One region of the Streptomyces sp. 2-1 genome, then DNA from elsewhere that is predicted to be linked to it. Evidence: riboswitches for the same ligand, from Rfam matches in the RefSeq annotation. Region 1 holds a riboswitch; each other region holds the start of a gene.
The links. Region 1 has a riboswitch for cyclic di-AMP ahead of ACN20J_RS35450 (M23 family metallopeptidase). Riboswitches for the same ligand answer to the same signal wherever they lie in the genome.
Positions count from the first base shown of each region.

Region 1 (9,284 bases):
ACGCCCGAGCCGTCCCGTCGCGGGTCCATCTCGGGCAGCTCCGCGGGCGTGCCGTCCTTCTGTGCGGCCCGGGCCGGTGCGGGACCTGCCCAGGCGAGGCTCAGGCAGTCCTCGCCCTTCAGGAACCGCTGGCAGCGCACGCCACCCGTGGCGCGGCCCTTGCGCGGGTACTGGTCGAAGGGTGTCAGCTTGGCCGTCGTCTGGACCGAGTCGTCCAGGGTGCCGCGCGAGCCCGCCACCGTGAACACCACCGCGTCCACGGCCGGGTCCACCGCCGTGAACGAGATCACCTTGGTGTTGTCCGTGAGCTTGATGCCCGTCATACCGCCCGCGGGCCGGCCCTGGGGACGGACCTGGGAGGCCTGGTAGCGCAGCAACTGGGCGTCGTCGGTGATGAAGACCAGGTCCTCCTCGCCGGTGCGCAGCTCGGCCGCGCCGACGATCCGGTCACCGTCCTTGAGGGTGATGACCTCCAGCTCCTCCTTGTTGGAGGGATAGTCGGGCACCACGCGCTTGACGACACCCTGCTGCGTGCCGAGGGCGAGCCCCGGCGACGACTCGTCGAGCGTCGTCAGACAGACGATGTCCTCGTCGCCCTCCAGGGTCAGGAACTCCGAGACCGGCGCGCCTCCCGAGAGGTTGGGCGCCGCCGTCGTGTCGGGCAGCTGCGGGAGATCGATGACGTTGATCCGCAGCAGCCGGCCGGCGGACGTGACCGCGCCGATCTCGCCCTGTGCCGTCGCCGGGACGGCGGAGAGGATCAGGTCGTGCTTGGCGCGCTTGCCGTCGCTCTCCCCGAAGGGGTCACCGTTGGCCGTACGCGCGAGGAGCTTCGTCGACGACAGGAGCACACGGCACGGGTCGTCGGCCACCTGGAGCGGCACGGTCGTGGCGGCGGAACCGGCGGACTCCAGCAGGACCGTGCGCCGCTCGGTGCCGAACTTCTTGGCCACCGCGGCCAGTTCGGAGGACACGAGCTTGCGCAGCTCGGAGTCCGACTCCAGGATGCCGGTCAGCTCGTCGATCTCGCCGTTGAGCCGGTCGCGCTCGGTCTCCAGCTCGATGCGGTCGAACTTGGTGAGCCGGCGCAGCGGCGTGTCCAGGATGTACTGCGTCTGGACGTCGCTCAGCGAGAAGTGCTCGATCAGGCGCTGCTTGGCCTGCGCGGAGTTCTCACTGGAGCGGATGAGGCGGATGACCTCGTCGATGTCGATCAGGGCCACCAGCAGGCCCTCGACCAGGTGCAGCCGGTCGCGCTTCTTGGTGCGGCGGAACTCGCTGCGGCGGCGCACGACCTCGAAGCGGTGGTCGAGGTACACCTCCAGGAGTTCCTTGAGGCCCAGCGTGAGCGGCTGGCCGTCCACCAGCGCCACGTTGTTGATGCCGAAGGACTCCTCCATCGGCGTCAGTTTGTAGAGCTGCTCCAGGACGGCCTCCGGCACGAAGCCGTTCTTGACCTCGATGACCAGGCGCAGGCCGTGGTTGCGGTCGGTGAGGTCCTTGACGTCCGCGATGCCCTGCAGCTTCTTCGAGCCGACCAGGTCCTTGATCTTGGCGATCACCTTCTCCGGGCCGACGGTGAACGGCAGCTCGGTGACGACGATGCCCTTGCGGCGCGCCGTCACGTTCTCCACGGCCACCGTCGCGCGGATCTTGAAGGTGCCGCGGCCCGTCTCGTACGCGTCCCTGATGCCGGTGAGGCCCACGATGCGGCCGCCCGTGGGCAGGTCGGGGCCCGGGACGTGCTTCATGAGCGTCTCGAGATCGGCGCCGGGGTGGCGGATCAGGTGACGGGCGGCCGCGATGACCTCGCCGAGGTTGTGCGGCGCCATGTTCGTCGCCATGCCGACCGCGATGCCCGACGAGCCGTTGACCAGGAGGTTCGGGTAGGCGGCCGGGAGGACCGACGGCTCCTGCTCCTGGCCGTCGTAGTTCGGTGAGAAGTCGACCGTGTTCTCGTCGATCGACTCCGTCATCAGGGACGTCGCGTCGGCCATCCGCGCCTCGGTGTACCGCATGGCGGCCGGCGGGTCGTCGTTGCCCAGCGAACCGAAGTTGCCGTGGCCGTCGACCAGGGGCAGACGCATGGAGAAGGGCTGGGCCAGGCGGACCAGGGCGTCGTAGATCGACGCGTCGCCGTGGGGGTGGAGCTTACCCATGACCTCGCCGACGACGCGGGCGCACTTCACATAGCCGCGGTCGGGACGGAGGCCCATCTCGTTCATCTGGTAGACGATGCGGCGATGCACCGGCTTGAGGCCGTCGCGGGCGTCCGGCAGGGCTCGGGAGTAGATGACCGAGTACGCGTACTCGAGGAAGGAGCCCTGCATCTCGTCGACGACGTCGATGTCGAGGATGCGCTCCTCGAAGTCGTCTGGCGGCGGGGTCTTCGTGCTGCGGCGGGCCATCGCTGCTGCGACTCCTTCACAGTCTCTGCCGGGGCATGAACGGGTTCTGACGGGCTCCATTGTGGACCGGCCCACTGACAACGTGGACCACGACCCGTCCGTACGGGCCTCCCGAGCCGTGTCTCCGGCTGCCCCAACAGGCGTGGCGGGCCGCCTTCTCGGCCTTTTCCACAGGCCTCGGAAGCGGCGAATCCGCGTGCCCGCACAGGGCTTCGGAGGCCGTGCGGCCGCACGAGCGTACGGGCTCCCGGCGCTGCCCGCGTTCTCGCTCTCGGCGTACGCGCCGCGGGAACTTCGCCAGCTGTCCGCGCGCTTGCATACAGTGGCATGACTAGCAGGAATTCAGCAGTTTTCCGCGATCGAAGGGACGTACATGCCCATGGGTCACACGGCCACAGCTGAGGCCGGTTCCGGCGGCCTGACAGCGACCGAGCACCGCCTGGCCAACGGCCTGCGTGTGGTGCTCTCCGAGGACCACCTGACCCCGGTCGCGGCGGTGTGCCTCTGGTACGACGTCGGTTCGCGCCACGAGGTCGAGGGCCGCACCGGACTTGCCCACCTCTTCGAGCACCTGATGTTCCAGGGCTCGGGCCAGGTGAAGGGCAACGGCCACTTCGAACTGGTGCAGGGCGCGGGCGGTTCGCTCAACGGCACGACCAGTTTCGAGCGCACCAACTACTTCGAGACCATGCCCACCCACCAGCTGGAGCTCGCCCTCTGGCTGGAGGCCGACCGCATGGGCTCGCTGCTCGCCGCGCTCGACGACGAGTCCATGGAGAACCAGCGGGACGTCGTCAAGAACGAGCGCCGGCAGCGTTACGACAACGTCCCCTATGGCACCGCTTTCGAGAAGCTGACCGCCCTCGCCTATCCGGAGGGCCACCCTTACCACCACACCCCGATCGGGTCGATGGCCGACCTGGACGCGGCCACCCTGGAGGACGCCCGCGCGTTCTTCCGCACCTACTACGCGCCCAACAACGCCGTTCTGTCGATCGTCGGAGACATCGACCCGGAGCAGACGCTCGCCTGGGTCGAGAAGTATTTCGGCTCGATCGCGGGCCACGACGGCAAGCCCGCCCCGCGCGACGGTTCGCTGCCCGAGACCATCGGTGAGCAGCTGCGCGAGGTCGTCGAGGAGGAGGTCCCGGCCCGCGCGCTGATGGCCGCCTACCGGCTTCCGGAGGACGGCACGCGCGCGTGCGACGCGGCGGACCTGGCCCTGACCGTGCTCGGCGGCGGCGAGTCGTCCCGGCTCTACAACCGGCTCGTACGCCGCGACCGCACCGCCGTCGCGGCCGGGTTCGGCCTGCTGCGCCTCGCGGGAGCGCCCTCCCTGGGGTGGCTCGACGTGAAGACGTCCGGCGACGTCGAGGTGCCGGTGATCGAGACCGCCGTCGACGAGGAGCTCGCCCGGTTCGCCGAGGAGGGCCCCACCGCCGAGGAAATGGAGCGCGCCCAGGCCCAGTTGGAGCGCGAGTGGCTGGACCGCCTCGGCACGGTCGCGGGCCGCGCCGACGAACTGTGCCGGTACGCGGTGCTGTTCGGCGACCCGCAGCTCGCCCTCACCGCCGTCCAGCGCGTCCTCGACGTCACCGCCGAGGAGGTCCAGGAGGTCGCCAAGGCCCGCCTGCGCCCCGACAACCGCGCGGTGCTGGTCTACGAGCCGACCGTCGCCGAAGAGGCCGAAGAGACCGTCGCCGAAGAGGCCGAAGAGACCGACGCCGCTGACGACACCGACGAGGAGGCGGCCAAGTGACCGAGCTCGCCACGATGGAATTCCACCCGCAGCCCCAGGCCGGCGAGGCCAGGCCCTGGGCCTTCCCGGCCCCCGAGCGCGGCGCGCTCGACAACGGCCTGACGCTGCTGCGCTGCCACCGCCCCGGCCAGCAGGTCGTCGCCGTCGAGATCCTCCTGGCGGCCCCGCTGGAGGCCGAGCCGCAGGGCCTGGACGGCATCGCCACGATCATGGCGCGTGCCTTCACCGAGGGAACCGACAAGCACTCCGCCGAGGAGTTCGCCGCCGAGCTGGAGCGCTGCGGCGCCACCCTCGACGCGCACGCCGACCACCCCGGCGTACGGATCAGCCTCGAAGTCCCCGTCTCCCGGCTCCCCAAGGCGCTCGGTCTGCTCGCCGACGCCCTCAGGGCACCCGCGTTCGAGGACAGCGAGATCGAGCGGCTGGTGCGCAACCGGCTCGACGAGATCCCGCACGAGACCGCCAACCCGGCCCGCCGCGCCGCCAAGGAGCTCTCCCGGCAGCTCTTCCCGGCGACCTCGCGCATGTCGCGCCCGCGCCAGGGCACCGAGGAGACGGTCACCGCGATCGACTCGGCGGCCGTGCGCGCCTTCTACGAGAAGCACGTACGCCCCGCCACCGCGACCGCCGTCGTGGTCGGCGACCTCACCGGCGTCGACCTCGACGCGCTGCTCGCGGACACGCTCGGCGCCTGGACGGGATCGCAGGCCGAGGCCCGCCCCGTTCCGCCGATCACCGCCGACGACACCGGCCGCGTGATCATCGTCGACCGTCCCGGAGCCGTCCAGACGCAGCTGCTCATCGGCCGTATCGGAGCCGACCGGCACGACCGCGTGTGGCCCGCCCAGGTGCTCGGCACGTACTGCCTCGGCGGCACCCTCACCTCACGCCTGGACCGCGTCCTGCGCGAGGAAAAGGGATACACCTACGGTGTGCGGGCGTTCGGCCAGGTGCTGCGCTCCGCGCCGGACGGGACGGGCGCCGCGATGCTCGCCATCAGCGGTTCCGTGGACACCCCGAACACCGGCCCGGCGCTCGACGACCTCTGGAAGGTGCTGCGCACCCTCGCGGCCGAGGGCCTCACCGACGCCGAGCGCGACGTCGCCGTGCAGAACCTGGTGGGCGTGGCGCCCCTGAAGTACGAGACGGCGGGCGCCGTCGCGGGCACGCTCGCCGACCAGGTCGAGCAGCACCTGCCGGACGACTTCCAGGCGACGCTGTACCAGCAGCTCGCCGCGACCGGCACCGTGGAGGCCACCGCGGCCGCCGTGAGCGCCTTCCCGGTGGACCGTCTGGTGACCGTCCTCGTCGGTGACGCCGCGCAGATCGAGGAGCCGGTCAGGGCCCTCGGAATCGGCGAAGTCAGCGTCGTGACAGCGGAGTAGAGCGCGCAGTAGAAGGCGCAGTGGAACCGGGCCGTTCCGCTGAGAACCCAGGTGACGGAAGAGTCGCCTGGGTTCTCCTTTTGCCCGGACTTCATCACCCGAACCACTGGTTGTCCGTATTGATAGGGAGGTTGCGTGTCTGCCCTGTGGCATGCGCCTCAAAACCCTTGATCCGTTTGTTGATTGAAAGACGCCCCGCTTAGCGTCGGTCCGGCTGTTCGTCAGGCAGTGCGCCGCGCCCGCGGCACCGGACAGTCATCGCCGAGTCCCCGTACGGCGCGAGCCAGGGGAGCCGGGGACCCATATGAAGTCCCTGGGGTGAATCGGACGCCCTTCCCGAAGGGGGTCCGTAGGAGACCTTCCTGCTCCGAACCCGTCAGCTAACCCGGTAGGCGAGAAGGAAGGAAAGGACCAGCCACTTCATGGCGTTCACTCGCGCCACCGGGAAGCACCGTCGTCCCAGCCGTATGAAGCGCACGACCAACCGGACCGTCGGCGTCGCCGCACTCGCCACCACCGGTGTGGTCGGCACCCTGGCTGCTCCCGCACTCGCCGCCGAGAGCCCCGCCGAGCAGACCCTGACCCAGGCGATCACCATCGGCGACACGGTCGCCGACCAGATCGACGCGCAGGCCGCCGCCCAGCAGCAGGCCGCCGACGAGACCGCCGCCCGCGAGAAGGCCGAGGCCGCCGCCAAGGAGCGTGCCAAGGAAGCCGCGGAGAAGGCCAAGAAGGAGCGCGAGGTCAAGGCCCGCGCTGCCCGCGCAGCTGAGCGTGAGCGCCTGCTGAAGTCGTACACCGCGCCCATCTCCGGCTCGTATGTCTCCACCGGCTACAAGGCCGGCGGCGCCGTCTGGTCCTCTGGCAGCCACACCGGCATCGACTTCCACGCAGCCAGCGGCACCGCCGTCCACGCGGTGGGCGCCGGCACCGTCGTCGAGGCCGGCTGGGGCGGCTCGTACGGCAACGAGGTCGTCATCAAGATGAACGACGGCACCTACACCCAGTACGGGCACATGTCCTCCCTCGGTGTCTCGGTCGGCCAGACGGTCACCCCGGGCCAGCAGATAGGCCTCTCCGGGGCGACCGGCAACGTCACCGGGGCGCACCTGCACTTCGAGGCGCGGACGAGCGCGGAGTACGGCTCGGACATCGACCCGCTCGCGTACCTCCGCCAGCACGGCGTGAACGTCTGACGGCGGGCGCAAGCCCTCCCACGCGGCAGCCCTCCCACGCGACGGCTCTCCCGCGCGGCAGCTCTCCCGAAGGCCCCGGCTCACCGAGCCGGGGCCTTCGCGCGGTTCTGATCACTTCCTGATGGCTTCTCGGCCACTTCCCGGCCGACTTTGCACCGGACGACTGCCTGTTCAGAAGCCGGGTGTGTCCAAAAAATAGCCACGGATTCCGGTCCGCCATCGGAATTTCCCGTTCTCTGCAATAGAGTCACCGAACAAGCGTCAATCGACCGCGTTTCGCGGGGGTTAAGGCGGAGGTCCGGTCATGCGTATTCCCGCGCACTCGGTATGCACGGCGATCCGTGACGACATCGTCGCGGGTGTCTACGAGCGCGGCAGCCGGCTCACCGAAGAACTGCTCGCGCGCCGGTACGGCGTCTCGCGGGTCCCCGTGCGGGAGGCCCTGCGCACCCTGGAGGCGGAGGGATTCGTCGTCACGCGCAGGCACGCGGGCGCGTGCGTCGCGGAACCCACCGAGCAGGAGGCCGCCGATCTCCTGGAGATGCGCATGCTGCTGGAGCCGCTTGGGGCCGCGCGCGCCGCCCAGCGTCGCACCGAGGCGCACCTCAAGGTGCTGCGCGGCCTGGTCAGGCTGGGCCAGGAGCGGGCCAGGAGGGGCAACAGCGAGGATCTGCGCTCGCTCGGCGGCTGGTTCCACGAGACGCTCGCACAGGCCTCGGGGAGCCCCGTGCTGACGTCCACGCTCGCCCAGTTGCGGCACAAGATCGCCTGGATGTATTCGGTCGAGGCGCCCGCCCACCCCGCCGAGTCCTGGGCCGAGCACGGCGCCATCGTGGACGCCGTCGCGCGCGGCGACAACGACCGGGCCAGGGCGATCACGGCGCTGCACACCGAGCGGGCGATGGCCGCGCACCGGCTGCGCTTTCCCGGCGGCTCCGATCGCGCGGAGCGTGTGAGGACTTCGCAACATCCCGTAAACACGGCGGGCCTGCGGCATTAACAGTGGCGCCGTATACAAAGAGAGTTATTTGCAGGGGTCTATTTCTGCTGCCCCTTTTTTCACGTGCCGGGAATTTCCGCGCACGTGATTTCCGCATGCGCGGAACCAGGATGAGTGGAACGCGGTGCGCGGGCATCCCAAAAAGCCCGGACGATGCCCGAGAGTGCGGCGAAAAGCCGCGAGACGGTGTGACGCACGGGAAAAACAGTGCGTGAGGCCACAAAGCAGCGCGCGGCCTGCAGGCGGAAACGGCGGAGCCGCGTCACCCGATACGGGTCGACGCGGCTCCGCCGTACGTGGTCCGAGAGATCAGACGGTCTCGGGGAGCTCCTCAAGGCCCTCGGCGACCAGCTTCGCCAGGCGGTCGAGCGCGGCGTCCGCGCCCTCGGCGTCGGAGGCCAGGACGATCTCCTCGCCGCCCTGGGCGCCGAGGCCGAGAACCGCGAGCATCGAGGCGGCGTTGACGGGGTTGCCGTCGGCCTTGGCGATCGTCACGGGGACGCCGGAGGCCGTGGCGGCCCGGACGAAGATGGAGGCGGGACGGGCGTGAAGGCCCTCGGCCCAGCCGACGTTGACGCGGCGCTCAGCCATGTGATGCTGCCCTTCAGGTGTCTCACGGTTGTCTAGACCATTGTTCCATATCGTGAAGCGTGCCCCGAGCGGCCGCGGAAACCGGGCCCGAGGCGGCTTCGGTCCCCCAAGACTGCCTCGCGCCCCTGCCGGACGCGAGCCCGCCGTAGCCGGGACGTGAACCCGTGGGGCGTGACCCCCTGGAACACGAACCCGGGGACAGGTACCGACGCGCACCGACACGTTCCCGGGACATGAACCCCCGCGACCAGGACCGGCCGTTGTCGGACCCGAGCCGTACTCTGGGCCCCATGCAGACCTCGCCGGACCGGCACGAGTACCCCGCTCACTGGGAGGCCGATGTCGTGCTGCGCGACGGCGGCACCGCGCGCATCCGGCCGATCACGGCCGACGACGCCGACCGCCTGGTCAGCTTCTACGAGCAGGTGTCCGACGAGTCGAAGTACTACCGCTTCTTCGCGCCGTATCCGCGCCTGTCCGCCAAGGACGTCCACCGCTTCACGCACCACGACTTTGTGGACCGGGTGGGACTCGCGGCCACGGTCGGCGGCGAGTTCATCGCCACCGTACGCTACGACCGCATCAACGCCGACGGCCTCCCCGCGTCGTCCCCCGCGGACGAGGCCGAGGTCGCCTTCCTCGTGCAGGACGCCCACCAGGGCCGCGGCGTGGCGTCCGCCCTGCTGGAGCACATCGCGGCCGTCGCCCGTGAGCGCGACATCCGCCGCTTCGCCGCCGAGGTGCTGCCCGCCAACAACAAGATGATCAAGGTCTTCACGGACGCCGGGTACCAGCAGAAGCGCCACTTCGAGGACGGCGTCGTACGTCTGGAGTTCGACCTGGAGCCCACCGACCGCTCGCTGGCCGTGCAGCGCGCGCGGGAGCAGCGGGCGGAGGGGCGCTCCGTGGCCCGGCTCCTCGCGCCGGGCTCGGTCGCCGTCATCG
Region 1 is NZ_CP183383.1:8,052,283-8,061,566, forward strand. Features, by position in the region: gene ACN20J_RS35435 (DNA gyrase/topoisomerase IV subunit A) at 1-2,408, opposite strand, end outside; gene ACN20J_RS35440 (M16 family metallopeptidase) at 2,788-4,167, shown strand; gene ACN20J_RS35445 (M16 family metallopeptidase) at 4,164-5,552, shown strand; cyclic di-AMP (ydaO/yuaA leader) riboswitch at 5,802-5,962, shown strand; gene ACN20J_RS35450 (M23 family metallopeptidase) at 5,975-6,748, shown strand; gene ACN20J_RS35455 (GntR family transcriptional regulator) at 7,053-7,748, shown strand; gene ACN20J_RS35460 (HPr family phosphocarrier protein) at 8,058-8,339, opposite strand; gene ACN20J_RS35465 (GNAT family N-acetyltransferase) at 8,630-9,284, shown strand, end outside.

Region 2 (9,284 bases), 2.0 Mb from region 1:
GGGCCTCATGCGTCGCCCGTCGCCGACCCTCCCGCGCACGGGCTCGACCTGCGCCGCCACGGCACGTCGTCCGGGGCCGCCTGCGGGTCGTCCCCCTCCAGGCCCCGTGCGATCACCGTGCAGATCTCCTCCAGCTGCCCCACCTGCTCCGGGGTCAGCTTGTCGAAGAGCGTCGTGCGGACCGTCTCGACGTGGCCGGGGGCCGTGCGCTCCAGCAGGGCCATCCCCTCGTCCGTGAGGATCGCGACGCTGCCCCGCTTGTCCATGGGGCAGTCCTCGCGGCGTACCGCCCCGTCCTTCTCCAGGCGGGTCACCGCGTACGTCAGCCGGCTGCGGGTGATCTTCGTGCTCTCCGCGAGGTCCGTCATGCGCAGGCTGCGGCCCGGTGCCTCGGAGAGGTTGGCGAGGATGGAGTAGTAAAGGTGGGGCATGCCGGCCTCCTGCTGGAGCTGCCGGTCGATCGCGTCCTCCAGGAGATGGGAGGCGGCGATGTACGCGCGCCAGGCGCGCTGCTCCTCGGGGGTGAGCCAGCGGGTCGTCATGCCCCCAGTGTAGGTTTGTTTCAAACTTGAACCAAGCCCCGCCCGAGCCCAGTCCGAGCCCACCCTGAGCCCAGACCGTCGTCGTCCGGGCGACACCGGGCCGCCGCCCGGCCAAGCCCCCTGCTCTGCCTCCGAAAGCGAGCGCGTTCATGCCCCACCCCTACGTCCTGTTGTCCGCCGCCGTCTCCCTCGACGGCTGCCTGGACGACACCGGCCCCGGACGGCTGCTGCTCTCCGGACCGGCCGACTTCGACCGGGTCGACGAGGTACGGGCCGAGTCCGACGCGATCCTCGTCGGCGCGGGCACCCTGCGCGCCGACAACCCCCGGCTCCTCGTCAACTCCGCCGAGCGCCGCGCGGCCCGCGTCGCCGCCGGACGGCCCGAGTACCCGCTGAAGGTCACCGTCAGCGGCAGCGGCGACCTCGACCCCGACGCCAACTTCTGGTCCACGGGCGGCGAGAAGATCGTCTACACGACCGACGAGGGGGCCACCAGGGCCACCGAAGCGCTGCGCGGCCTCGGCGTCGACGTCGCGTCCGTGGGCCCCGACGTCGACTGGCGGGCCGTACTCACCCACCTCCACGACGTACGCGGCGTACGGCGGCTCATGGTCGAGGGCGGCGGACGCGTCCACACCCAGCTCCTCCGCCAGGGCCTCGCCGACGAACTGCAGCTCGCCCTCGCGCCCCTCGTCGTCGGGGAGCCGGACGCGCCCCGCCTGTTCGGGCCCGGCGACTATCCGGGCGGCCCCCGCAACCGGCTGCGGCTGGTCGAGACGCGGCCCGTGGGGGACGTCGTCCTCATGCGGTACGTCCCCACCGCGCCCGGCACCGGGACCGTACCCTCCGCCGCCGACCACCGATGGCTGGCCCTCGCCTGCGAACTGGCCGCCGAGTGCCCGCCCTCGCAGACCGCGTTCAGCGTCGGCGCGGTCGTCGTCGCGGCTGACGGTACGGAGCTGGCCCGCGGGTACTCCCGTGAGTCCGACCCCGTGTCCCACGCCGAGGAGGCCGCCCTCGCCAAGATCGAGCCGGGTGATCCGCGGCTCGCGACCGCCACCGTCTACAGCAGCCTGGAGCCATGCGCCCGCCGCGCGTCCCGGCCCGCGCCCTGCGCCCGGCTGATCCTCGACGCGGGCGTACGCAGGGTCGTGACCGCCTGGCGGGAGCCGGACACCTTCGTGGCGGGCGCGGACGGCAGCGGGCTGCTGGCCGCGGCCGGCGCCGACGTCCTGGTACTCCCGGAGTACGAGGCCGACGCGAAGGCGCCCAACCGTCATCTGACCTGACCTGACCTGACCGGCCCGTTTCCCGTCGGTACGGCCGATGCGCAGGCCGACCCGCACCGCCGATCGGCACGTTTCGTACCAAACCACCCGGTGAAGTGCGGGCGAAGTTAACGCGTGTGCTTTGGGTCCCGCGGATGGCGTACAGTGGTCTTAACGACGCGGGGTGGAGCAGCTCGGTAGCTCGCTGGGCTCATAACCCAGAGGTCGCAGGTTCAAATCCTGTCCCCGCTACTGAAGGCCTGAGGCCGGAATCCGATCAAGGATTCCGGCCTCAGGTGTTTCCCGGGCATCTCCTCGGGTGTTCGGGCGGGCAGGCGTCTTCACCCGCCCGGTCCTCGTCCGCTCGCCCGCCACCCCCGCTCCCGGAAGCCTGGACAGGTGGAGGAGCAGGAGCCGGTGCGGGTCGAGCCCGTGGACGTCGAGCCCGTGGAGAGAACCGCCTCGTACCAGCGCACCCTCGTCCGCGCGCTGCCGGCGCTGCTGATCGTCGCGGGTGTCTGTTACGACCTGCTCACCCCGCAGGACTTCACCGCGGCTCCCTTCTTCACGGCCGCCGTGCTCATCGCCGCACCCCTCTTCTCGCTCGGCGCCACCGTGTGGACGGGCATCGCGGCGACCGTGGGCATGGCCCTCGTGCACCTCAGGTTCGCCTTCGACGCGGGCGCGGTCACCGAGGTCCTCACCGTGGCCACGGCCGCCGTGCTCGCCGTCGGCATCAACCGGCTCGTGGGACGCGGCAACGCGCGCCTCGCCACCGCCCGCGAGATCGCGGAGGCCGCCCAGCGGGCCGTACTGCCCGAACCGGCCGCGCGGATCGGTGGTCTCGAGATCGCGGCACGGTACGAGGCCGCGCAGGAGGGCGCGTTCATCGGGGGCGACCTGTACGCCGTGCAGGACACCCCGCACGGCGTACGGCTCCTCGTGGGCGACGTACGGGGCAAGGGCATGGGAGCGGTCGGCGTCGTCGCCGTACTCATCGGGGCCTTCCGGGAGGCCGCCGAGCAGGAGGCGAGCCTGGAGGCGGTCGCCCAGCGGCTGGAGCGGGCACTCGCACGCGAAGGCGTCCGGCGCGACATCATCGCGGTCTTCGAGGACTTCACCACCGCCGTGCTCGCCGAGATCCCGCACGGCACCCCGGTCGTACGCCTCGTGAACCGCGGCCACCCCGGGCCCCTTCTGCTGTACGGCGACGGAGAGGTACGTACGCTCTCCGCGCCGGAGCCCGCGCTGCCGCTCGGGACGGGGGAGCTGGGGGCCTGGCCCGACCGCGCGCAGGAGGAGGAGTTCCCGGGCGGGGCCATGCTGCTCTTCCACACGGACGGGCTGTCCGAGGCGCGGGACCGGCGGGACGTCTTCTACGATCCGGCGCGGCGGCTGGCCGGGCGGGTCTTCCCCGGGCCCGACGCGTTGCTCACCGCGGTACTGGACGACGTCCTGCGGCACACCGGGGGCGGTGCCGCCGACGACATGGCACTGCTCGCGGTGCGGCGGCCGTGAGGGCACGGCACCACATGTGATGGCGGCGGGCGTGAGATGCGTCGCTCTTTCGGCGGGCCATATCACCGTTCGTAGTCGAACGGCGTCCCTCCGCTCAACAACTGACGCACCATCAACAGGACTGCTATTCCTGAATGTCGATCAACTCGCCCGATTTACCCCGCTCATGACCTGTAAGTCCAGGCCAAGAGCCGTAACGATCATCAGGAACAGCTTGGAATCCGGTGCCCGGGTCTATTAACGTTCGATAACGCAGCGCGGTCGTCCCAGCCGTCACAAGAGTCGGCTCCGTGCGCACGCGCCGAATCCCGCAAGGGAACCGGGGAACCACCACTTGGGGTGAATCGCTCGTCTTCGCGGTGTAGCGCACCGCGGTTGACGCGCGTAGGAGACCTTCCTGCTCCGAACCCGTCAGCTAACCCGGTAGGCGAGAAGGAAGGAAAGGAGTGCGCCTACGTGGCGTCCAACCGGTCTGCCCTCACACCCTCGTTCGTACCGGATGAGTTGACGGGTGAGTCCTCGGGTGAGAAGAAGCCCGACACATTCGCCTACGGCGCTCGTAAGGACGAGGAGACGTGGGAGGTCTGGAACCCCAGCGCGGAGACCGTCCTTCCCGTCCGCGGCCGGCACCGCGTCGCCAAGCAGCGCGGCGGTGGACTCGCCCGTAGCTCGACCGTTCTGGGCGTCGGTGTCATAGCCGCCGTCGGTGCGGGTGGCATGGCCACCGCGCAGACCGGCAAGCCCCCGGTGTCGATCTCGATCCCCGACCTGCCGAACGTCGGCTCGCCGTTCTCGGACGACGACGCCCCCGAGGGCTCCAGCACTCCGATCACCGCCGTCGGCCTCACCGCCGCCGACGCCGAGGAGGGCAACTCGGACGCGGGCGAGGCCCTGCGCGCCCGCATCATGCTCCAGGCCGAGCGGCAGCAGGACCAGGTGGACCGCGAGGCCCAGCGGGCCGCCGAGGCCGCCGCCGCGAAGAAGGCCTCCGACCAGGCCGCCAAGGAGCGGGACGCCGCCGAGGCCAAGGTCGCCGCCGCCAAGAAGAAGGCGGACCAGGAGGCCAAGGAGAAGGCCGAGGCCGCGCGCCTCGCCGAGCTCGCCAAGCAGTTCACGCTGCCCACCTCCTCGTACACGATCACCTCGACCTTCGGGCAGTCCGGTGCGCTGTGGTCGTCCGGTCAGCACACGGGTCTGGACTTCGCCGCTCCTACGGGTACCCCGATCAAGGCCGTTCACAGCGGCACGATCACCGAGGCCGGCTGGAACGGCTCGTACGGCTACCGCACGGTCCTCACGCTCGACGACGGTACGGAGCTCTGGTACGCGCACCAGTCGTCGATCGGTGTCAGCGTCGGGCAGAAGGTGGCCACCGGCGACATCATCGGCCGCGTGGGCGCGACCGGCAACGTCACCGGGGCGCACCTCCACCTGGAGGTCCACACCAGCGGTGGCGACGGCATCGACCCGATGGCGTGGCTGCGTGGCAAGGGGCTCACCCCGTAAGGGCTCACCCGGTAAGGGCTCACTTCGTAAGAGCTCACTTCGTAAGAGCTCAACCGGTACGCCGGTAAGAAGGGCTTGAGAGGTTCCTGGGTGCGGAATACGGCCGTCCGGTACGGCCGTTGACCCACCCATGACCTCTCTCCGCAAGCTGGGTTCGTCCGATCTCGACGTCTTCCCGCTCTCCCTCGGCGGCAACGTCTTCGGCTGGACCGCCGACCGGGCGCAGTCCTTCGCCGTGCTCGACGCGTACACCGCCGCGGGCGGGAACTTCGTCGACACCGCCGACACCTACTCGGCCTGGGTGCCGGGCAACGAGGGCGGTGAGTCGGAGACCGTCCTGGGCGACTGGCTCGCCGCGCGCGGCAACCGCGCCGACGTCGTCGTCGCCACCAAGGTCGGTGCGCACCCCCGGTACAAGGGTCTGTCAGGGGCGAACATCAAGGCCGCGGCCGATGCCTCCCTGCGGCGGCTGAAGACGGACTACATCGACCTGTACTACACCCACTTCGACGACCCGTCCGTGCCGGTCGAGGAGATCATCACCGCCCTGGACGAGCTCGTCCGCGCCGGCAAGGTGCGCGCGATCGCCGCGTCCAACCTCTCCCCCGAGCGGCTCCAGGAGTCCCTCGACCTCTCCGACCGCGAGGGCCTTGCGCGGTACGTCGCGCTGCAGCCCCGGTACAACCTCGTCTCCCGCGACTCGTACGAGGGTCCGCTGCGTGACGTCGCCTCCCGGGCCGGTCTGGCCGTCGTCCCCTACTCCTCGCTCGCCTCGGGCTTCCTCACCGGCAAGTACCGGGCGGGTTCCGTCGTCGACAGCGCGCGGGCCGGGTCCGCGGGGGCGCATCTGGAGTCCGAGCGGGGGCCGCGGGTGCTGGCCGCGCTCGACGAGGTCGCTCGGGAGCGCGGGGTCGAGATCGCCACCGTGGCCCTGGCCTGGCTGGCCTCCCGGCCGACCGTCGTCGCGCCGATCGCCAGCGCTCGTACGGTCGAGCAGCTTCCGGCGTTGCTGGGGGTGGCCGGGCTCGTCCTCACGGAGGGGGAGCTGGGGAGGCTCACCTCGGCTTCTGGCTGAGGGGTGGGGTGGGGTTGGGGGTGGGGATTCGTCTGGGGTTTGGGCTGGGGGGGTGCGGTTGCGTTTTTGGGTTCGCGTTGTGGTTTGGGGTCGCGCCTATTACGAGCGGTACGGGTTGTACGTGTACGGCGTTGGCGCCGGGTAACCGTAGCCCTGCCACTGCGGTGCCACCGGTGCCGGAGCCGTCGCCCGGGCCGCGTACAGGAGGGCCGGGCGGGCCGGTTCGCGGCGTGCCCACAGTTCGTGGAGCAGTTCCCGTTCCCTTACGACGAAGTCGGCGCCCGCTCGGCCCTTGCGGCCCCGGTGGCGCAGGAACGCCAGCGACGTCGCGTACGCCTCGTACTCCGCGACCGCCCTTCCCGCCGCGCGTCCGCCGTGGTGCGTGGCGTACTCGCGGGCCAGCCGCCGTGCCTTCATCGAGCCGAGGACGAACGGCTCGGGGGCCGTCAGCCAGCCCGCCATCGCGTACGCGGGGAGTTCGTCGCGGATCGTGCCCAGTTCGCGCTGGCGGGTCCAGATGACCAGCCAGGTCAGCAGGCCGAACGCCGGGACCATGAACGCCGCGTAGACCGCGAAGAAGCCGTACTCGCCGAACGTCGACGAGCCGTTCCACATCGCGTGCATGCCCATCGCCAGCAGCAGTCCGATGATCGGGAGCAGTACGCGGCGTACCTGGTGGCGGTCCGCCGAGAGCGCCGCGATGCCGAAGCCGATGCCCGTGAGCACGGTGAACAGCGGGTGCGCGAACGGCGACATGATCACGCGTACGAAGAAGGTCGCCGCCGTGACGGACGCGATGCCGCTGCCGCCGCTGAGCTGGTCCGTGCCGAACGCCGTACCGAGGTACAGGATGTTCTCGGTGAACGCGAAGCCGGTCGCCGTGACTCCGGCTATCACCACGCCGTCCAGGATTCCCGTGAACTCCCGCCTGCGGAACAGGAAGACGAGTAAGACGGCTGCTGCCTTCGCCGACTCCTCGACTATCGGTGCTATGACCGTCGCGCCCAGGGTGTCGGCGCTGGACGGGTCCGCCGTCGCCGTCGCTATCCATCTCGTCGCGAAGCTGTTCGCGACGATGGCTATCAGTGCGGCGGCGCAGGCGCCCCAAGCGAAGGAGAAGAGAAGGTTCCGCCAGGGGCCCGGTTCCACTCTGTCCAGCCAGCGGAACGCGGCGACGAGGAGCGGGACCGGCAGTACGGCCAGGCCCAGGCCCACCAGGAAGCCCTCGGTGCCGGTCTGTTTGCGGACCAGGGCCAGGATGACGAGGCCGGAGAGGGCGAGCAGGGTGGTCAGGGCGCTGTAGCGGACCCACTTGCGCTGCCACCAGTGCGGGGCGCCTCCGGCGGGGATGCCGGGAGGGAAGCCGGGGTGCGGTGGGAGCGGGGGACCGGTGGCCATGACAAAGACCCTAACGAGGGAGGGGCGTGGGCCGCGAGAGCGCACTGTCGGGGGCGCGAGGCGCGGGGGGCGGTGCCGGGCGGTGCGTTGTGTGGCTCCGCCTTGTGTGCGTCTTCAGCCCGTACTTCGTGTGTTGTGTGGCGTGCGGCCCTACTCGCTGTCCGCGGTATGCCGTACGCGGCGGAAGAGCAGATCGTTCACCACGTGTCCCTTGTCCAGGCCCTGGCCCTCGAAACGCGTCAGGGGGCGGAAGTCGGGGCGTGGCGCGTAGCCGCCGTCCGGCTGGGTGTTCTCGAAGTCCGGGTGGGCGGTGAGGACTTCGAGCATGACCTCGGCGTACGGTTCCCAGTCCGTCGCGCAGTGCAGCAGTGCGCCCGGCTTGAGGCGGGACGCGGCGAGGGTGAGGAACTCCGGCTGGATCAGGCGGCGCTTGTGGTGGCGCTTCTTCGGCCAGGGGTCCGGGAAATAGACGCGCAGGCCGTCGAGGGAGTCCGGGGTCAGCATCTCGCGGAGCAGGATGATCGCGTCGCCGTTGGCCACGCGGAGGTTGGAGAGGCCGGCTCGGTCCGCGAGGTTCAGGAGGTTGCCCTGGCCCGGGGTGTGGACGTCCACGGCGAGGATGCCGGTGGTGGGGTCGTCGGTGGCCATCTGGGCGGTGGCCTCGCCCATGCCGAAGCCGATCTCCAGGACGACCGGGATGTCGGCGGCGAAGAGATCCTTGAGGTCGAGGGGGTGGCGGCCGTCGATGTCCAGGCCCCACTTGGGCCACAGGCGCTGCAGCGCGTCCGCCTGGCCCTGGGTCACTCGGCTTCTGCGGGGCTGGAAGCTGCGGATTCTTCGTTCGAAGTGGGAGCCGGCGGGGTCGGGGCGGGGGCCGTCGGGGAAGCGGGGTTCGCCCTTTGGGCGGGGCTTCCTGTCGGCGTTCGTCGGGTTGGGGGGTGTGGAGGAGTCAGACACAGTGCGTCGATTTTACGGGGTGGAGGGGTGGGGTGGCTTGGTGGGCTTGGTGGCTCTGGGGGGTGTGCGGGGCGGTGTGGGGCGGGGCGGTGTGGGGCGGGGCCGCGCCGGTACGTCGAGTCCGCCGCGTTCCGGGTGTACGGCCGTCGGTTTGGAGGGAGCCGTCTTTTGGAGGAGCTCTATGCGGCGGACTCGACGTACCGACACGGCCCCTTCGTTCGTGGGGCCCTCACCTGCCGCTGTCCCCACCCGCGTATATAGACACATAAGTATCCATATACGTGTCTATGTGTGTGGGCTCAGGTGGTTGTCATTGATCTGAGGGCTCGGGCTGCGATTTCTCTTCCGATGGGGAGGGAGGCTGTGGCTGCGGGGGAGGGGGCGTTGAGTACGTGGACCGTGCGGGGGGATTCCTGGATCAGGAAGTCGTCCAGGAGGGTGCCGTCGCGTAGGACTGCCTGGGCTCGGACGCCTGCGGCGGCCGGGATCAGGTCGTCGGGGGTGGTGGCGGGGAGCAGGCGGCGGACTGCCTTGGTGAAGGCGTGCTTCGACGCCGAGCGGTGTACTTCGCCGGCTCCGTAGCGCCAGTGGCGGCGGGCTATGCGCCAGGAGCCGGGCCAGGTGAGGGTCTCCGACAGTTCTCGGGGGCGCACGGTCCGCCAGTCGTAGCCCTCTCGGGCCAGGGCCGGGACCGCGTTGGGGCCGATGTGGACGCTTCCGTCGATGCCCCGGGTGAGGTGGACGCCGAGGAAGGGGAAGGCCGGGTCCGGGACGGGATAGACGAGGCCGTTGACCAGGGAGGGCCTGGCCAGGGTGTAGTACTCGCCTCGGAAGGGGACGATCCGCATTTTGGGGTCGTCGCCCGTGAGGCGGGCGATTCTGTCGCAGTGGAGGCCTGCGCAGTTCACCAGGATCCGGGCGCGGGTGATCGTGCCGTCGGTCGTGCGGACCGCCACTCCCAGGTCGGGGCGGCGGTCGATCTGTGTGACCTCGGCGTTGTACTTGATGTGGGCGCCGGAC
Region 2 is NZ_CP183383.1:6,007,984-6,017,267, forward strand. Features, by position in the region: gene ACN20J_RS26640 (MarR family winged helix-turn-helix transcriptional regulator) at 6-542, opposite strand; gene ACN20J_RS26645 (dihydrofolate reductase family protein) at 692-1,831, shown strand; tRNA gene ACN20J_RS26650 (tRNA-Met) at 1,989-2,062, shown strand; gene ACN20J_RS26655 (PP2C family protein-serine/threonine phosphatase) at 2,210-3,328, shown strand; cyclic di-AMP (ydaO/yuaA leader) riboswitch at 3,618-3,773, shown strand; gene ACN20J_RS26660 (M23 family metallopeptidase) at 3,785-4,834, shown strand; gene ACN20J_RS26665 (aldo/keto reductase) at 4,965-5,909, shown strand; gene ACN20J_RS26670 (PrsW family intramembrane metalloprotease) at 6,009-7,307, opposite strand; gene trmB (tRNA (guanosine(46)-N7)-methyltransferase TrmB) at 7,458-8,264, opposite strand; gene lhgO (L-2-hydroxyglutarate oxidase) at 8,564-9,284, opposite strand, start outside.
Region 2: another riboswitch for cyclic di-AMP. It lies ahead of ACN20J_RS26660 (M23 family metallopeptidase); the one in region 1 lies ahead of ACN20J_RS35450 (M23 family metallopeptidase).

Region 3 (9,284 bases), 1.6 Mb from region 1:
CCGCCCCCTGTGCCGAGCGAAGAACCGACCCTTGCGCCGGGCGCCACGCGGGCAGAGAGACCCGGGCACGTGCCGAGCGCCTCGTCGGGCCAGGTGCCCGGCAGCAGGCCACGCCACACGCCGGAACACGTGCCGGGTCGGACGCCGGAGCTCCACACGCCAGGTGCCGTACCGGGCGACGAACCCGCAGGCGCCGGTGACAGTCCGCCCCGCGCCGCCGGGACCCTGGCGCTGCTGGCCCGTGCCCACCTCCTTCAGCCCGCCCGGCCGGGCCGGTTCGGCACGCACGACCTGCTGCGTGCGTACGCGTTCCGCCTGACCCGTACGCATGACTCCGAGGCCGAACGGCAGGCCGCGCTGGTCCGTCTCTTCGACCACTACCTCGGCACGGCCGCGGCGGCCATGGACACGCTCTACCCGGCCGAGCGGCACCACAGGCCCGCGGTCGCAGCATCCGTCCATGTCCCGTCCGTCGTCGGCGACGCGGACGCGGCACGGGCGTGGCTGGACGCCGAGCGGCCGACACTGGCCGCCGTCTGCGCGGTGGCCGCGGACCGCGGAAGCCCCCGGCACGCCGTCCGCCTGGCAGCCCTGCTGTTCCGCCACCTCGACTCCGGTCACCACACCGAGGCGCTGGAGATCCACCGCCACGCCCTGCGGGCCGCCGAGACGCTCGGTGACCTGGGCGGACAGGCCCACGCGCTGACCAACCTCGGGGTCGTGCACTGGCGGCTCGCCGACGCGGGATCGGCCGAGGACCATCTCGTACGGGCCCTCGAACTGCACCGCAGGACGGGCGACCGGGCGGGGCGGGCCAGGACCCTGTCCAACCTCGGCAACGTCCACTGGCGGCTGGGCAGCCTCCGCGACGCCGCGCACGACCATCAACAGGCCCTCACCCTCTACCGGGAGACCGGCGACCAGGTGGGACAGGCGCGCACCCTCACGAACCTCGGCAATGTGTGTCTGCGGCTGGGCGAGTACGAGCAGGCGGCCGACCACCAACGGCAGGCCCTCGCCCTGCACGATCTGACCGGTGACCGGATCGGCCGCGCCCGCACCCTCTCCCACCTCGGCAACGCCCTTCTGCGGCTGGGCCGTTCGGAGTCCGCGGCCGAGTGCCAGGAGCAAGCGCTCACGCTCTTCCGGCAGTTGGGGCACCACGGCGGGGAGGCGTACGCGCTGTCCGGACTCGGCGACATCCGGCTGGGGCAGGGCGAGTTGGAGGCCGCCGTCACCTGCCAGCGGCGGGCCCTCGAACTGTTCCGTGAGAACGGTGAGGGCTACGGCGAGGCGTCGGCGCTCAACGGCCTGGCCGAGGCGCTGCACGGCAGCGGCCGTCACGACGAGGCGCTCGACCACCACTCCACCGCGGCGACGGTCGCGGCCGTCACCGGTGAACACGACCAGCTGGCACGGGCGCACGCGGGCGCCGAGCGCGCCCGCCGGGCCCTGGGGTCGTGGGTGGCGGCCACCGCGGCGTCGACCACTTCGGGGCCGTGAACCCGCAGAGCCCCCGGAGCCCTCGGAGCCCTCGCCGGTCGACCGTTCAACCACCGTCCAGTGGACGTCCAGTCCTGCCCCATAGCTTGCCGTCGCCGCCTGTCGCTCCGGCCTTACGGGCCAGGCGGCAACACCTCTGCCACAGCGCGCGCTCGCGCTCACGCCGACCGAGAAGGAAATAGCGATGAAAGCAGGGCTCAAGAAGAGACTGGCCGCGGCGGTCGCGGCCGCGTCCGCCATGGCGGCACTCGTCGTGGCGACGCCGGGCACCAGCCACGCGGCGCCGCCCCGTCTGCTGGCGTTCGGCATCTCGGCCGACGGTACGCTGATGGCCGCGTTCAACACCGACGACCCCGGCACGCTCAACTGGTTCAAGCGCATCGACGGGCTCGTCGGCGACACCGCCGTCGTCGGGCTCGACTTCCGCGTACAGAACGGACTGTTGTACCTGGTCGGCAACAAGGGCGGCATCTACACGGTCCAGATCCCGCCCGCGGTCCCGAACCCGCTGGTCACCAAGGTCTCGCAGCTCAGTGTTCCGCTGCAGGGCACGAACTTCGGTGTCGACTTCAACCCCGCGGCCGACCGGTTGCGGATCATCAGTGACACCGGTCAGAACCTGGCGCACAACCTCGCCAACAGCAGCACCGCCACGAATACCCCCCTGACCACGGACGGGGCGACGACCCACGGCGTCACCGGAGCGGCCTACACCAACAACGACCTGAACTCGGCCACCGCGACGACGCTGTTCGACATCAACACGACCTCGGACCAGGTCGTCATCCAGTCGCCGCCCGCCAACGGCCTGCTGGTCCCGACCGGCTCACTGGGCTTCGACGCCGGTGTCAACGCGGGCTTCGACATCTTCAGCGATCTGAGCGCAGGCAAGACGATCTCGAACACGGCCTTCGCCACCCTGACCCCGGCCGGTGCCTCGACGTCGACGTTCTACACCGTCGACGTGCTCACCGGAGCCACGACCAGTGTGGACCAGTTCCCCATAGCCATCACCGACGTCGCCGTCTCGCTCGACATGAGCTGACACTTTCGCGGACCGCCGTCTCCGGAACGAGACGATCAGGGGCCGTATCGGGCGGCGCCTCGTGCGCGCAGCGATACGGCCCCTGGGTCGGATACGACTCCGGGTCAGGCGGGCCGGATCACGCTGTGGATCGCCGACTCGCCGGCCCAGTGGATCGACTCCTCGCGGATGGCCGCCCCCGGGCTCGGCGCGTGGACCATCATGCCGTTGCCGCTGTAGATGCCGACATGGCCGACCTGCCCCTGGAAGAGGACCAGGTCGCCGAGACGGATGTCGGAGAGGGGGACCGCCATACCGGCGACCGCCTGATCGTTCACATTGCGCGGGAGTGCGACCCCCGCCGCCTTCCAGGCCGCCTGGGTGAGGCTGGAGCAGTCGTACGAGCCCGGCCCCATCGCTCCCCACACACAGGGCTTGCCGATCTGCTCCCGGGCGAAGTCGACCGCTGTCGCCGCCTTTCCGCCGTATCCGGGGGTCGCTCCGGCGTATCCCGGGGTCGACCCGCCGCTGTATGCCGGGGCCGCGACGCCGTAGCCGGGGTTCGAAGCGCCGTACCCCGGGTTCGCAGCTCCGTCCGAACCGATGGGCATGCCCGTGCCGATCGGCGTACGGGTGTCGATGGGCGGAGCCATACCGAACGACAGGTCCGGGCCCATGGGCAGGTCCATGCCGATGGACGGAGAAGGGGCCAGGACCGGAGCCGGAGCGATTGACGGAACCGGTACCGGAGCTGGAACCGGAGCAGCGGGCAGACCCATGCCGAACGTCAGGTCCGGGCCGCCCAGGGCGTCGACGGCCGGTTCCATGCCGAAACCGGCCGACTGAGGCTGTAGTTGGGACTGCGCCTGCGGCTGCCACCATTCAGGCTCGGCCTGGCGGTAGCCCTGCCCCTCGGTGGTGGCCCAGACGGTCTCCGCCGGAGGGGGTTCGATGGCCGCCACCGGCGCGCTCCGCCGGGCGGTGTGTGCGGAGAGCAGTTCACGGGCCTTCGCGAGCTTGCTCTGGTTCCGCTGCTTGGAGGTCTTCAACGACTGCCGCGGATCGGCGGCGATCGCGGGCAGGATCGCGGTGGCCTCCTGGCGCGCCTGCGGCACGGCAGGCAGCGCGGCGATGGGCCCCGCGGTCAACTCCGCCACGGGCCGGGCGGTCGAAGCGGCACCGGGTCCGGCGGTCAGCTCCAGGAGGGGTTTACTCGGCGCTTCCAGCGCACGGCCACCCGACCCCTCGGGCTTCCGGTCCTCCGAACGGCCACCGGGGCTCTTGGGCCGCGTCGCGTCCTGGCCGCGGTCCGGCATTCTGTCGGGCGGCAGCACGGCGGGGATGAGGGGCCCCAGCTGCGAACGCCCCACGTCGAACCACTGCTTGGCACGGTCGTTCAGAGCGGGGGCAGGGGCGGCAACCGTGTCGGCGCGCCCACGCCCGGTGTCGGGTCCGGGCGTCACACGCTCGCGCGTGCGCCCCGAACTCATCGCCCGGGTCGCGTTGTAGTTCCCGCTGACGGTCTCTGCCTGGTCGTAGAGGCTGCTGATCCTCTGCTGGACCTCTTCGCGACTCGGCTTGTCGTCCTCTCTCGCGGGCGAGGAGCCGCCGGCCGAGGAGTAGAGGTCCACTGAGGTGGCGGCCGCCGTCGCGAGGGCGGGCCGGGGTATACCCGGGAGGTTGCTGCCTCCGGGGCGCGGGGTTCGTTCCGGCGCGATGGGAGCCGTACTCCTTCCGTGCTCCGCCTACCGAGTTAGCTGTCGGGTTCGGGCGAGGAATCCGGAAGGTATGCCCTACGGCCCTTGCCCTGTCGGGCGGTTGGGCCGATTCACCCCAAAGTTCGGTTGGGTCCCCGGTTCCGGTCGCCGCGTGGGCCACCGGATTCGGCGGAGGCCGCGCGACCCGGCGAGGTTCACCGGAGGGAGTCGTGCGTCCTGTCCGTCAACTTAGCCAACATGTGCACCTCGTGTGAAGATTGAAGTGCGAAGTGTCCGATATATAACTGTGACCTTCGTCGTATCGGGTCGAGACATCACCGGACTTCAGCGACTTCTCACAGTTCGCCGCTCCCGCCGCTCCCGCCATTACTCCGGCAAGAGGGCGAAGGCAGCGTTCCTTCCGGGCTGCTCGGGTGACGGGTACCGGCTGTCCCGGGGACAGCCGGTACCCGTCACCCACTCAGTTCACCGGCGGTACGCGCGGCAGTGGACGGCACGCTCCACCACGGCGGCCATGGCCTGCTGGCCCCGGGCGTTGGGGTGCGCGGGCGCGGCCGGAGCTGCCGCGACCAGGGGTTCGATCCAGCGCTCGGGTGGCCGGATCGGATTGCCCTCGCCGGGTGCCGGCCGGACATCCGTGCGCGTCGAGGTCATGCGGTACGACGTGGAGGCCGGCCCCTGCAGGGACGGCTCGTGGCGGATGATCGCGGCGTGCAGGGAGCGCAGTTCCAGTGAGGGGACAACACCGAGCTCGGACTTCAGCAGCCGTCGGCCCGTTTCGTAGACCTCCAGGGCTTCCGTGAACCGCCCGCAGCGGTAGAGCGCGAGCATGAGACGGGTCCGGGACCGCTCGCGGAGCGGTGCGAGGGACACCAGGGCCGACCGACTTCGAGGCCCGCGGTGGCGACGTCCTCCAGAGCGCCCAGCCGCAGATCCTCGAGGCGGGTCCGCTCGGTTTCGAAGACCCGCCCCTCCAGGCCGTCCAGGGCGCGGCCACTCCACATCGACAGTCCCAGCCGCAGGTTGCTCTCGGCCTTCTCGTACTCCTCGGCCGCCAGGTGCTCGCGGCCTTCCCGGACCGCGGCCTCGAAGACGGGCACATCGACCTCGTCCTCCGGTCCCAGGACGATCCGGTACCCGCCGTGGCCGAACAGCAGACGACCGTCCTCGCCCCGCGCAGCGAAGGCCGCGCGCAGCTTGGCCATCTGGACCTGAAGCGCGCCGACCGGGTTCTTGGTCTCGCGCTCCGCCCACAACTCGTCGACGAGGGTGTCGCGCTGCACGACCGCCCCGTGGGCGAGCAGCAGCCGTCCCACGATCGCCCGGGACACGGCGCCGGGAGGGACGACCGCGCCGTTGGCATTCACCAGCTCCAGGCGGCCGAGCAGTCGAAATCGCATGACCGCCATCCTGCCGTGGCCGGCCGAATGCCCCGAAGGGCCTGTCGGCGCGTCGCGGGGGCAGGAGCCGGCCCGGGTGTCACTCGTGGCCGAGTGGGCATACGCAGCCGAGGTCGTGCCCGTCGGCGTCGGCCGGAGTGGCGGGGCGATCCCCCTGCCGCCAGGCTGACGGCAGACGTACCGGCACGGACGGACAGCAGCGCAAGGGGACTGGTTCCACATGCAGATCGATCTGACGGGCCGCACCGCCCTGGTGACGGGCTCGACGCAGGGCATCGGCGCGGCGATCGCCGCCGGACTCGCGCGCTCCGGTGCCCAAGTGGGGGTGAACGGCCGAAACGAGAAGCGGGTCGCGGAGGGCGTGGAGCGGCTGGCGGCGGAGGTGCCTGGTGCGGACTTCGTCCCGGTGGCCGCCGACGTGGCGACCGAGGAGGGCGCGCAGAGCGTCCTGGAGACGCTGCCGGACGTGGACATCCTCGTCAACAACCTCGGCATCTTCGGCTCCGCCGACCCGCTGGAGATCAGCGACGAGGAGTGGCGGCGCTATTTCGAGGTGAACGTGCTGGCCGCGGTGCGGCTGATCCGTATGTACCTGCCGGGCATGACGGAGCGCGGCTGGGGCCGGATCCAGAACATCGCCAGCGACTCGGCGGTCGTCATCCCGGCCGAGATGATCCACTACGGCATGTCCAAGACCGCGCTCCTCGCCGTCGGCCGCGGCTTCGCGAAGCAGGCGGCGGGCACGGGGGTGACGGTCAACTCGGTCATCGCCGGCCCCACCCACACCGGCGGCGTCGAGGACTTCGTCTACGAACTCGTCGACCGCGACCTGCCCTGGGACGAGGCACAGCGCGAGTTCATGCGGAAGCACCGGCCGCAGTCCCTCCTGCAACGGCTGATCGAGCCCGAGGAGATCGCCCACATGGTCGTCTACCTCAGCTCCGACCAGGCGTCGGCCACGACGGGCGGAGCGCTGCGCGTCGACGGGGGTTACATCGACTCGATCCTGCCCTGACGGCGAAATGATCAAGGGGCGGTTTCGGATTCCTCCGAAACCGCCCCTGACCTACGACTCGTACGAGTCGGGACGACAGGATTTGAACCTGCGACCCCTTGACCCCCAGTCAAGTGCGCTACCAAGCTGCGCCACGTCCCGATGCGCTTCGCCGCGGCAGAACCACGTGATCGCGCAGACAGAACACTACCCCACCCCCGGTGCTGCTTCGAAGGTGGCGTGGGGCGAGGGACAATCGCCGAATGACCAGTGCTTCTGACGACGGGCGGGACCGGGACGCCGAGGGACGGGCGCGCAACGCGCGGCCCCGGGACGGACTCGGGCGGCCCCTGCCGTACGGGACCGACGGGGTGGAGCGACAGCCCGAAGGGGTGGTGCGCGCGCCCGAGGAGACGGTCACGGAGGCGCAGGCGCTGCTGACGGCGGGCAAACCGTTCCACGCGCACGAGGTCTTCGAGGACGCGTGGAAGTCGGGCCCCGACGAGGAGCGGGCCCTGTGGCGCGGGCTCGCCCAGCTCGCGGTGGGGCTCACGCACGCGGCCCGGGGGAACGTGACGGGCGGGGCGCGGCTGCTGCGGCGGGGCGCCGGGGCGGTCGAGCAGTGGGCGGCGGAGAGCGGGCGGTCGCGGCCGTACGGGCTGGACCTGGTCGGACTGGCCGCGTGGGCGCGGGAGTTGGCGGACACGGTGGAGAAGGACGGGGCGGCCGTGGACGCGGAGGTGCGGGCGCCGCGGCTGCGGGGCGGCGGGGCCTGACGGCGGCTCGGGGCCGGGGGCCGGACGCCTCCGCCGGACGCGGTGACGGGACTGTCGGTGGCGTGGGGCAGACTCGGGGCGTGCGAAAGATTCATGTCATCGGCATCGGGGCGGGCGATCCCGACCAACTGACCCTGCAGGCGGTCAAGGCGCTGAGGAGCACGGACGTGTTCTTCATCCTCGACAAGGGCGAGGCCAAGTCGGACCTCGTCCAGCTGCGCCGTGACATTCTCGACGCGCATCTGCCGGACGGCACGTACCGCCTGGTCGAGGCGCGCGACCCGGAGCGGGACCGGGCCGCCGGGGGCGCGGGCTACTCCCCCGCCGTCGGGGACTGGCGCAGTGCCCGTGCCGACATCTACGAGCGGCTGATCACCGAGGAGCTGGGCGAGGACGAGAGCGGGGCGTTCCTCGTCTGGGGCGACCCCTCCTTGTACGACAGCACGCTGGGGATCCTGGAGGAGATCCTCGACCGGGGCGCGGTCTCCTTCGAACACGACGTGGTGCCGGGCATCAGCAGCGTCTCGGCGCTGGTCGCCCGCCACCGCACCGGGCTCAACCGCGTGGCCCGGCCCGTGCAGATCACCACGGGCCGCCGGCTCGCCCAGGGCTTCCCCGAGGACGTCGACGACGTGGTGGTCATGCTCGACGCGCACCAGGCCTTCCAGCGGTACGCCGACCAGGACATCGACATCTACTGGGGTGCCTACATCGGCACGCCCGACGAGATCCTGGCCTCCGGCCCCCTCGCGGAAACGGCCCCGCGCATCGCCGAACTGCGCGAGCGGGCCCGCGACCGCAAGGGCTGGATCATGGACACGTACCTGCTGCGCCGACGCCCGCGGGACTAGGGCCGTTCCGGCGGATCATGCCGCAGACGCGGGGTCCGGCAGCGCCCCGAAGGGGCGCGGGGAACTGCGCGCCCAGCCACGGCGCACCCGCAGCCGACGCACCGGACTTCCCGCGGTGGGACGCCGAGCCACCCCACCGCTGCCCCGAACCACCGCGGCAGCGCCCCGCACCCGTGCGGACTGCCCCGCATGCAGGCGCCACCACCCGGTGTGAAGCTGACGGATGTGACGACCACCGACGCCACCGAGCCGCCGTCCGCCGGCGAGGCGGCCCCCGCCCAGCCGCCCGTGCTGGACAAGCGCCGACGCAACATCGTCTTCGTGACGATCATGCTCGGAATGCTGCTGGCGGCACTGGACCAGACGATCGTGGGCACGGCCCTGCCGACGATCGTGTCGGACCTCGGCGGTGCGGAGCACATGTCGTGGGTGGTCACCGCTTATCTGCTGGCGGAGACCGTCGCGACGGTGCTGGTCGGCAAGTTCGGAGACCTGTTCGGCCGCAAGGTGGTCTTCCAGGCGTCGGCGATCATCTTCATCACCGGCTCGTTCCTCTGCGGCCTCGCCTCGAACATGATGCTGCTGATCGTCTGGCGGGGCGTGCAGGGCATCGGCGCGGGCGGTCTGATGGTCACCGCGATGGCGCTGATCGCCGATGTGATCCCGCTGCGCGAGCGCGGCAAGTACCAGGGCGCCATCGGTGCCGTCTTCGGTGTCGCCACCGTCATCGGCCCGCTGCTCGGCGGCCTCTTCACCGACCACCTCACCTGGCGCTGGTGCTTCTACGTCAACGTCCCGATCGCGATCCTCGTCGTCGTGGCCGCGGCCCGCACGATCCCGGTGGTGAAGTCGCCCTCCCGCCCGGTCATCGACTATCTGGGCATCGCCTTCGTGGCCGTCGGCGCCAGCGCCCTGATCCTGGCGACCAGCTGGGGCGGCAACGAGTACGCCTGGAGCTCGCCGGTCATCATCGGCCTCTTCGCGGGCGGTGTCGTCGCCCTCGCGGTGTTCTGCTGGG
Region 3 is NZ_CP183383.1:9,661,989-9,671,272, reverse strand. Features, by position in the region: gene ACN20J_RS42365 (tetratricopeptide repeat protein) at 1-1,503, shown strand, start outside; gene ACN20J_RS42360 (DUF4394 domain-containing protein) at 1,688-2,548, shown strand; gene ACN20J_RS42355 (NlpC/P60 family protein) at 2,653-4,158, opposite strand; cyclic di-AMP (ydaO/yuaA leader) riboswitch at 4,254-4,426, opposite strand; partial or broken gene ACN20J_RS42350 (AfsR/SARP family transcriptional regulator) at 4,711-5,450, opposite strand; gene ACN20J_RS42345 (SDR family NAD(P)-dependent oxidoreductase) at 5,866-6,660, shown strand; tRNA gene ACN20J_RS42340 (tRNA-Pro) at 6,728-6,801, opposite strand; gene ACN20J_RS42335 (DUF309 domain-containing protein) at 6,903-7,415, shown strand; gene cobF (precorrin-6A synthase (deacetylating)) at 7,496-8,266, shown strand; gene ACN20J_RS42325 (MDR family MFS transporter) at 8,456-9,284, shown strand, end outside.
Region 3: another riboswitch for cyclic di-AMP. It lies ahead of ACN20J_RS42355 (NlpC/P60 family protein); the one in region 1 lies ahead of ACN20J_RS35450 (M23 family metallopeptidase).